Regions from separate parts of the Streptomyces sp. NPDC005551 genome, predicted to be linked through region 1. Evidence: riboswitches for the same ligand, from Rfam matches in the RefSeq annotation. Region 1 holds a riboswitch; the other holds the start of a gene.
The links. A riboswitch is a leader RNA that binds a small molecule or an ion and turns the genes downstream of it on or off. The one in region 1 is predicted to bind cyclic di-AMP.
Positions count from the first base shown of each region.

Region 1 (4,404 bases):
CGCGGAACTGCCCGCCTACGCCGTCACCGGGTGGCTGGCCGCGCCCGAGCCGTTCGTGCTCGGCTCCATGCGCGCGCGGCGCCTCGCCCGCGACTACGCCAAGCACCACTTCGGCCGGGCCGCCGCGCGCTCCGTCGCCCAGTACGAGGCCTACGCGACCTCGCTCGCGTTCCTGCGGCACCGGGGACGCCGTGGCCACGCCGGCCCCGACTTCGTCGTACGGGAGAGGGAGCTGCTGCACGAGCTGTGGCGGCGCAGGGACGTCGCCCGCCCCTCCCTCGCGTACGCGGCCCGCGCCGCCGCGCCCCCGGTCGCACCCCCGTGGCCGCCGGTGCACGCGCCGGCGCACGCCCGGCCGTACGCCGGCCCCGCGGCGGCGTACCGCCCGCCCCACCCCGCGTACGACGCGTATCCGGCCTACAACCCCTACCGCTCGTGAGGCCGCAGGCAGGCCCGCAGGCCTGGCTGACAGGCCCTACGCCGACGCCCGCGTCAGCTCGGCCGACTCCGCGTCCGTGAGGGTCAGGTCGGCCACGCCCAGGAGCGCAGGGAGTTGCTCGGCCGTCCGCGCGGAGGCGAGCGGCGCGGCCACCGTGGGCCGGTCGGCGAGCCACGCCAGGGCGATGGTGGCGTGCGGGACGCCCCGGGACTCGGCGATCTCGTCCAGCGCGGCCAGCACGCGACGCCCGCGCTCGGTCTCCAGGTGCTTGCCTGCGCCCGCGGCCCGCGCGGAGTCGACCGTCGTACCGGGGCGGTACTTGCCGGTCAGGAAGCCGGAGGCGAGGGCGTAGTAGGGGACGGTGGCGAGGCCGGAACGGGAGGCGATCTCCTGGAGCGGGCCCTCGTAGGTGTCGCGCGAGACGAGGTTGTAGTGCGGCTGGAGGGCGACGTAGCGGGCGAGGCCCTCGCGGTCGGAGAACTCCAGGGACTCCTGGAGCCGCTCGGGCGAGATGTTGGAGGCGGCGACGGCGCGCACCTTGCCTGACCGCACCAGTTCGTCGAGGGTGCCGATGATCTCCTCGACCGGGACCGAGGGGTCGTCGTAGTGCGTGTAGTAGAGGTCGATGTAGTCCGTCCCCAGGCGGCGCAGCGACGCGTCGGCCGCGGCCCTGAGGGTGTCCGGGGACAGCCCCTTGTACGCGGGATGGGCACCGGCCTTGGTGGCCAGGACGATCTCGGAGCGGTTGCCGCGCGCGGCGAACCACCTGCCGATGACCGTCTCCGACTCGCCGCCCTCGTTGCCGGGTGCCCACGAGGAGTAGGTGTCGGCGGTGTCCACGAAGTTGCCGCCGGCTGCCGCGTACGCGTCCAGCACGGCGAAGGACGCGTCCTCGTCGGCGGTCCAGCCGAAGACGTTGCCGCCGAGGGCGAGCGGGAAGACCTCGAGGTCGGACGGGCCGAGCTTGCGGAGTGCGGTCATGGTGCATCTCAACACCGTTGACCGAGGTACGTATTCCGCAGGCCCGGCCGGGAGGGCCGCCTTGGTTACGGGTTGAGGCCCTTGCTCTGCAGCCAGGCCAGCGGGTCGACACCGCCGGCGCTGCCGCCCGGGTGCACCTCCATGTGCAGGTGAGGCCCGGTCACGTTGCCGGTCGCGCCGACCCGCCCGATGACCTCACCGGTGGAGACCTTCTGGCCCACGCCGGCGCTGATGGACGACTGGTGGCAGAGCCAGATCTCGGTGCCGTCGTCGAGGGTGAGGACCGTGCGGTAGCCGTACGCACCGGCCCAGCCGGCCTCGGTGACGGTGCCGCTGTGCACGGCTTTGATCAGCGTGCCGGTGGGCGCCGCGAAGTCGAGGCCGGTGTGGTGGCCGGAGGACCACATGGCACCGGCGTCACCGAAGTGCGAGGTCAGCGTGTACGAGGAGGTCGGCAGCGTGTAGCTCTTGGCGAGCTTGGCGAGGCGCTCGGCCTCCGCCTTCTCCTTGGCCTCCTGCTCCGCCTTCTTCTTGGCGGCGGCGGCCTTGGCCTCGGCCTCGTCCTGCGACTTGGCCGCTTCCTCGGCGGCCTTCTTCACGGCGGCGGCCTGCGCGGCCTCGGCGGCCTTGAGGTCGACCTGGTCCTGCTGCGACTCGGCCTGCTGCATGATGCGGGCACGCAGGGCCTCGCCCGCGCCGGCGGTGCCCTGGGCCGTGTCCGAGCCGGCGAGTCCGGCGGTGGTGAGCGGGGTGGCGGAGGCGGCCGTGGCGGGTTCGGCGGAGCCGTCCGATATCAGGTTCCTGGCCGAGTCGGCGACCGACGACAGGTCGGGCATCGAGATGGAGACCGGGGGCTTGCCGCTCTGCGCGGTGGCCATGCCGCCCGCGCCGACGGCGGCGATGACGCCGACGCCGAGGACGGTGGAGCTCCGGGCGAGTCCTCCGCCGCGCTGCTTGGAGACGCGGTGCCGGCCACGTACGGGACGGACGGAATCCGCGGTGGGATTCCACTCCTCCCAGGGGCCCTCGTCGTTGCCGTGGCCGTAGCCGAAGGTGTCGCTCTGCTTCTCACTCGGCGCGAACGAGGTGTTCTGGGCAGGCCGGTTGGACGCCACGTGGGCGCGCTCCTTTCCTTCCTTCTCGCCTACCGGGTTAGCTGACGGGTTCGGAGCAGGAAGGTCTCCTACGCGCGTCAACCAGGGTGCGCTGCACCGTGATAGACGCTCGATTCACCCCAAATTGGTGGTTCCCCGGTTCCCTTGCGGGATTCGGCGCGTGCGCACGGAGCCGTCTCTTGTGACGGCTGGGACGACCGCGCTGCGTTATCGAACGTTAATAGACGCGGGTCCCCTATTCCAAGCTGTTCCGACTGATCATTAACGTCTTCGTCACGGACTTACGGGTCACGAGCGGTGAAAACCGGGCGAGTTGACCGTGAGTCGTAAACCTCAAAAGAGTTGACGATGCGTCAGCTGTTATGCGCAGTGATCCCGCCCGGTCACCTCGGGTGACGGCGGGCCCTGAACGCCGCGCCGGACACTCACGACCGCCGGACGGCGAGCAGCGCCAGGTCGTCCGTCGTCCCGTCCCCGGTGTGCCGGTGCACGTCCTTGATGAGGGCCGAGAGCAGGGCGTCCGGGTCGCGGAAGGCCCGCCCGGCGAGCCGCTCCGCCGGGTCGTAGAACCGCCCCTGGGGGTCGCGCGCCTCCGACAGCCCGTCCGTGTAGAGGAGCAGGGTGGCTCCGGCCCGGAACGCGACCACCGTGGCGCGGTCGGGCCACGTGCCGAGCTCGCCCATCCCGAGCGGCAGCGCGGGCTCCGGTGCCTCCAGCGTGCGCAGGGTGCCGTCCGCGTGCAGGAGCAGCGGCGGGGGATGGCCGCGGTTCAGGAGGCGCACGACGCCGTCCCCGTGCGCGACCTCCGCGAGGACGGCCGTCGTGAACCCCTCGAAGGCGTCGAGCCCGTCGCGCCGTGTCCCCTCCCGCGCCAGCGCCCGCTCCAGCCGCTGGGCGACCGCCTCCAGCGTCGACTCGTGCTCGGCAGCCTCCCGGAAGGCCCCGATGACGACGGCGACCGCCGTCACCGCCCCCATGCCCTTGCCCCGCACATCCCCGACGACCAGCCGCACGCCGTACGGGGAATCCTGCACCGCGTACAGGTCACCGCCGATGAACGCGTCGGCCTGCGCGGCCTCGTACCGCGCGGCCACCTCGAGCCCGCCGATCCGCTCCTCCGGGCGCGGCAGTACGGCGCGCTGTGCGGCCTCGGCGATCTCGCGCGCGGAGGCGAGCCGTTCGTCGGAGCGCCGGACGAGGATGTTGATGAGGACGGCCAGGACGGTGACGGTGGCGACGGTGACCAGTTCGGTGATCGCGTCGACGCGCAGCACGATGCCGAGTTCGAGGTGGACGGAGAGGACGGCGGCGAGCGCGGCGAGACCGGTGAGGACCGTGCCGCGCAGCGAGAAGAGCGGAGCGGCGACCAGGGGTGCGGCCGTGAAGAAGGGGGCCGCGGTGAACTGTGACGGCGTGAGGAGGTCGTAGACGATCCCGGCCGCGACGAGCAGCGCGGGCAGGGCCCGGAGGAAGCGGCGCGCGGACGAGATCCGCCGGGCGACGGGCTCGGCGGACGTGGGCGGCGCGGCGTTCCCGAGGCCGGGATCCGGCACCGGATCCCCGGGCAGCCGCCCCCCGGCCCGCTCGCGCCCCTCGGGAACCGGCCCGCTCGGCCGCTCGCCGCCGGAGTACCCGGCCCCGGTCCCGCCGGCCTCCGGCTCCCCCGGCCGCTGCGCATCACGTCGCTGCCCCACCCGTCCAGGCTTCCCGCGGCGGGGGCGGGCGGCGACCGGTGTGGACCGACCGGATGACACCGGCCGCGCTGGTGTCCCGGTGCGCGGAAACGACTCAGGGCCGGAACTCGATGATCCGAGTTCCGGCCCTGGGCCTTCAGTAGCGGGGACAGGATTTGAACCTGCGACCTCTGGG
Region 1 covers NZ_JBIAJE010000004.1:20,848-25,251, forward strand. Annotated here, with positions in the region: gene ACFYP4_RS12450 (PrsW family intramembrane metalloprotease) at 1-439, shown strand, start outside; gene ACFYP4_RS12455 (aldo/keto reductase) at 476-1,420, opposite strand; gene ACFYP4_RS12460 (M23 family metallopeptidase) at 1,486-2,535, opposite strand; cyclic di-AMP (ydaO/yuaA leader) riboswitch at 2,547-2,704, opposite strand; gene ACFYP4_RS12465 (PP2C family protein-serine/threonine phosphatase) at 2,961-4,229, opposite strand; tRNA gene ACFYP4_RS12470 (tRNA-Met) at 4,370-4,404, opposite strand, start outside.

Region 2 (4,404 bases), on a different contig from region 1:
AAGCGGGGGAACGCCGAGCGGCCGGCGTACACCGCGGCGTCGTCGAGGATCTCCTCGATGCGCAGCAGCTGGTTGTACTTGGCGACGCGGTCCGAGCGGGCCGGGGCGCCGGTCTTGATCTGGCCGCAGTTCACCGCGACGGCGAGGTCGGCGATGGTGACGTCCTCGGTCTCGCCGGAGCGGTGGGACATCATGCACTTGAAGCCGTTGCGCTGGGCCAGCTCGACGGCGTCCAGCGTCTCGGTCAGCGAGCCGATCTGGTTGACCTTGACGAGCAGGGCGTTGGCGGAGCCCTCCTCGATGCCGCGGGCCAGGCGCTCCGGGTTGGTGACGAAGAGGTCGTCGCCGACGATCTGGACCTTGTCGCCCAGCTTGTCGGTGATGACCTTCCAGCCGGCCCAGTCGTCCTCGTACAGCGGGTCCTCGATGGAGACCAGCGGGTACGCGGAGACGAGCTCCTCGTAGTACTCGGTCATCTCGGCGGCCGAGCGGGACTTGCCCTCGAACTCGTACGCGCCGTCCTTGTAGAACTCGGACGCGGCGACGTCGAGCGCGAGCGCGATCTGCTCACCGGGGACGTAACCGGCCTGCTTGATGGCCTCGATGATGAGGTCGAGCGCGGCGCGGTTGGACTCCAGGTTCGGGGCGAAGCCGCCCTCGTCGCCGAGGCCGGTGGACAGGCCCTTGGTCTTCAGCACCTTCTTGAGGGTGTGGTAGACCTCGGCGCCCCAGCGCAGCGCCTCGGAGAAGGACTCCGCGCCGATCGGCGCGATCATGAACTCCTGGATGTCGACGTTCGAGTCGGCGTGCGAGCCGCCGTTCAGGATGTTCATCATCGGGACGGGCAGCAGGTGCGCGTTCGGGCCGCCCAGGTAGCGGAACAGCGGCAGGTCGCTGGCCTCGGAGGCGGCGTGCGCGACGGCCAGGGAGACGCCGAGGATGGCGTTGGCGCCCAGCGAGCCCTTGTTGTCGGTGGCGTCCAGGTCGAACATCGCCTGGTCGATCAGGCGCTGCTCGGTGGCGTCGTAGCCGACGAGCTCCGGGCCGATCTGCTCGATGACCGCGAGGACGGCCTTCTCGACACCCTTGCCGTGGTAGCGGTTGGGGTCACCGTCGCGCAGCTCGATGGCCTCGAAGGCACCGGTGGAGGCGCCGGACGGGACGGCGGCACGACCCGTGCTGCCGTCGTCGAGGCCGACCTCGACCTCGACGGTGGGGTTCCCTCGCGAGTCGAGGATTTCCCGGGCTACGACGACGTCGATGGACGGCACGAGCATCTCCTTCTGGGATGTGACGCGGGTACGCGGAGCTCCTTGGCCCCAACTGCACGGAGCCGCGGTCGGCTCCGCGACATGAGCCTAACCGGCTCCGGGGGATCGGCCAGCCGGTCGACCACCCCATGGACAGAACCGAGAGTAAATTGTTTCCGAACGGAACAAAAACCTGCCCCGTACAGGCAACCGCTTCTGAGCGGCCCGCGGCACGTCCATGAAAAACCCCGCTCCGGTGCGTACGGGGGAACACGCACCGGAGCGGGGAGCCCGTGGGGGCGGGGGTGGCCCGCACGGGGACTCCATGGTGGAGTCCCCGGATGAGGGAGGGCCGTGGTTCAGCTGTGAGCCCGTTGCCGGCCGGGGTCAGCTGAGGTGGAGCTGCTGGCCCGGGAAGATGAAGTCGGCATCGTCGATGATGTCCTTGTTCAGCTTGAACAGCTTCTGCCAGCCGCCCTTGACCTTCTTGTCCGCGGCGATCGAGCTGAGGGTGTCGCCCTTGACGACCTTGTACTCGCCGTCACCCTTCTCGACCTTCTTGCCGGTCGGGGTCTCGACGGTCTTCTTGGCCGTCTCCCGCTCCGAGGAGCGCGAGGCACGCTGGTCCTGCGCCTGCGGGGCCTGCTGCTGCGGCTGGGCCGGCTGGGCCGTGCTCTGCGAGCCGGAGCCGGAGGCAGAGTTGGAACCGGAGCCGGTGTCGGTCGACGCGCCGCCGGTCGAGGCGCCGGACAGGCCGGTGCCGCAGGTCGGCCAGGCACCCTTGCCCTGCGCGGCGAGCACCTTCTCGCCGACGGCGATCTGCTGGGCCTTGGAGGCCTTGTCGGCGGTGGAGGCGTAGGCCGAGCCGCCGTAGGCGGACCAGGTGGAGGCGGAGAACTGCAGGCCGCCGTAGTAACCGTTGCCGGTGTTGATCGACCAGTTGCCGCCGGACTCGCACTGGGCGACGGCGTCCCATTCGGAGGTGCTGGCGGCGGAGGCGCTGCCGGCCGCCATCAGCGGAGCGGCGATGGCGACACCGGTGACACCGGCGAGCGCGGCGACACGGGTGGCCTTGGACGGGCGGCGGTGCTTGGCCTTGTTGTTACGCAGCATGAAGTGATCCCCTCACCGACGCCTGCGAGGTGAGCTGTCGGGTTCGGGCGGGTGAGTGCCCGGTCGTCCGCCTCTGGCGTCCGACTCCACCCCAAGCCGTTCCCGGGTGTCTCTCGACTCCCGGGCCCGGCACTTACCTTGGGTCCCCCGCTCCTGCCTACGGCGCTTGCGCGACGACTGTTCCCGGACGGCCACTGGCAGGATTCGGCGTTGCGACCGTCGGGGCCCGCTGTAGCGAGCGATCACGACCGTAGACACGCGGCCGCCGGAATTTCAAAGATGATCAGGGTTTCTGAGACCCATGTCTCACTCCGTCAAACCGGACATTGCGGTGCGAAACATGACGCGAACTGGCGTTGTTTTGTACCTGATTCGCCATCTGACGCCCGCTTAGTCTCCTGCGACCTCAAGGCTCTGACCGGGAAGGATGACATCCGGGTCGGCGCCGACCGTCTTCTCGTTCTCCGTGTAGAGCTCGTTCCATCCGCCCTGCACGGCAAGGGAGTCGGCGATGCTCGTGAGACTGTCGCCGAGGCGGACGGTGTACGAGCCCTCCGCGGCGTCGCCGGGAGCGGCGGAGCCGCGCGAGGCGTGACGGCCGGAGGGGGTCTCCTCGCCTCCGGCGGACGCGTCGGCGTCGGCACTGGGGCCGCGGTGCCGGCCGGTGCCGGTGCCCTCGCTCCCGGACGCGGCGGTGGCCTCCGAAGAGCCAGCGGTCTGCCCGGACTTGTCCGAGTCGTCAGCCTTTGCCTTCCCGGCACCCTTCCCGGCAGCCTTGCCGTCGCCCTTGCCGCCGTCCTTGCTGCCGGACTCGGGGGAGGCGGTGGCATCCTCGTCGGCCTTCGACGGCGTCCCGGAGGCCGCCGCCTTGCCGGACGCCGCCGGGGAGGGCTTGACGGTGGAGCCGCCGGTCGACAAGCCGCCCGAAACGGGCGAGTCGCTCGACGGGGACGAATCGGGCGAGGGGGAGGCCGACGACGCGGAGGAGTCCTCGGCGACGCCGGTGTCGACCTCGACGGACGCCGAGTTCTTGCTGAGGCCCGAGAGCGGTCCGCAGGTGGGCCAGGCGGCCAGGCCCTGCCCGTCGAGAACCTTCTCGGCGACGGCTATCTGCTGCGAGCGACTGGCCTCGTCGGGGCTCGGCGCGTACGCGAGGCCGCCGTACTTGTCCCAGTTCTCCTGGGTCATCTGCAGGCCGCCGTAGTAGCCGTTGGCGTTGTCGGCACTCCACGAACCGCCGCTCTCGCACTCCGCGACCCGGTCCCAGGTGGTGCCGTCCGCGGCACTCGCGCCGGTGGCACCGAGCAACGGGATCGCGATGGCCGATCCGGTGACTCCTGCCGCGACGATGAGCGCCGGAGCCTGGCGGGGGCGACGGTGACGACCGTTCCCGGAGAGCATGCGGTGGCCTTTCGAAGACAGCGATGACAGGCGCGACGGAAGATCCATCGCGTTGATGCGTGAACGTATCGGCAGTCGAACGCTTGTCACAAGTCGATGCAGCGCAGATCACGTGAAGATCACAGTATTGACGGTGCGTCATGTTTGACGGGTCCGCGCCCGCGTACCGCCGGGCGTGAACTCCACCGGTGTGCGCCTGTTGCGAGCGCAATGCGCCCCTCCGTCGCGGGCCCGCCGAGGGTCCGCCGGCCTTGCCTACCGCGAAGGGGTGAACTCCACCGGGAGCGTCCGCAGTCCGCGCATGATGAGACCGCCGCGCCAGCGCAGGTCCGCCGGATCGCCCTTGAGGCGCAGGTCCGGCAGGCGGGTGAGGAGCGTCGCGAGGGCGGTCTGCCCCTCCAGCCGGGCGAGGGGCGCGCCGAGGCAGTAGTGGATGCCGTGCCCGTAGCCGAGGTGCTGGTTGTCGCGCCGGGAGAGGTCCAGCGTGTCCGGCTGCCCGAAGCGCTCGGGGTCGCGGTCGGCGGCCGCGAGCACGACCAGGACGGGATCGCCCGCGGCGATGTCCTGACCGCCGATCCGGACGGGCTCGGTCGCGAACCGCCAGGTGGCGAGCTCCACGGGCCCGTCGAACCGGAGGAGT
Region 2 covers NZ_JBIAJE010000009.1:84,563-88,966, forward strand. Annotated here, with positions in the region: gene eno (phosphopyruvate hydratase) at 1-1,277, opposite strand, end outside; gene ACFYP4_RS25570 (transglycosylase family protein) at 1,638-2,363, opposite strand; cyclic di-AMP (ydaO/yuaA leader) riboswitch at 2,368-2,538, opposite strand; gene ACFYP4_RS25575 (transglycosylase family protein) at 2,754-3,764, opposite strand; gene ACFYP4_RS25580 (cytochrome P450) at 4,020-4,404, opposite strand, start outside.
Region 2: another riboswitch for cyclic di-AMP. It lies ahead of ACFYP4_RS25570 (transglycosylase family protein); the one in region 1 lies ahead of ACFYP4_RS12460 (M23 family metallopeptidase).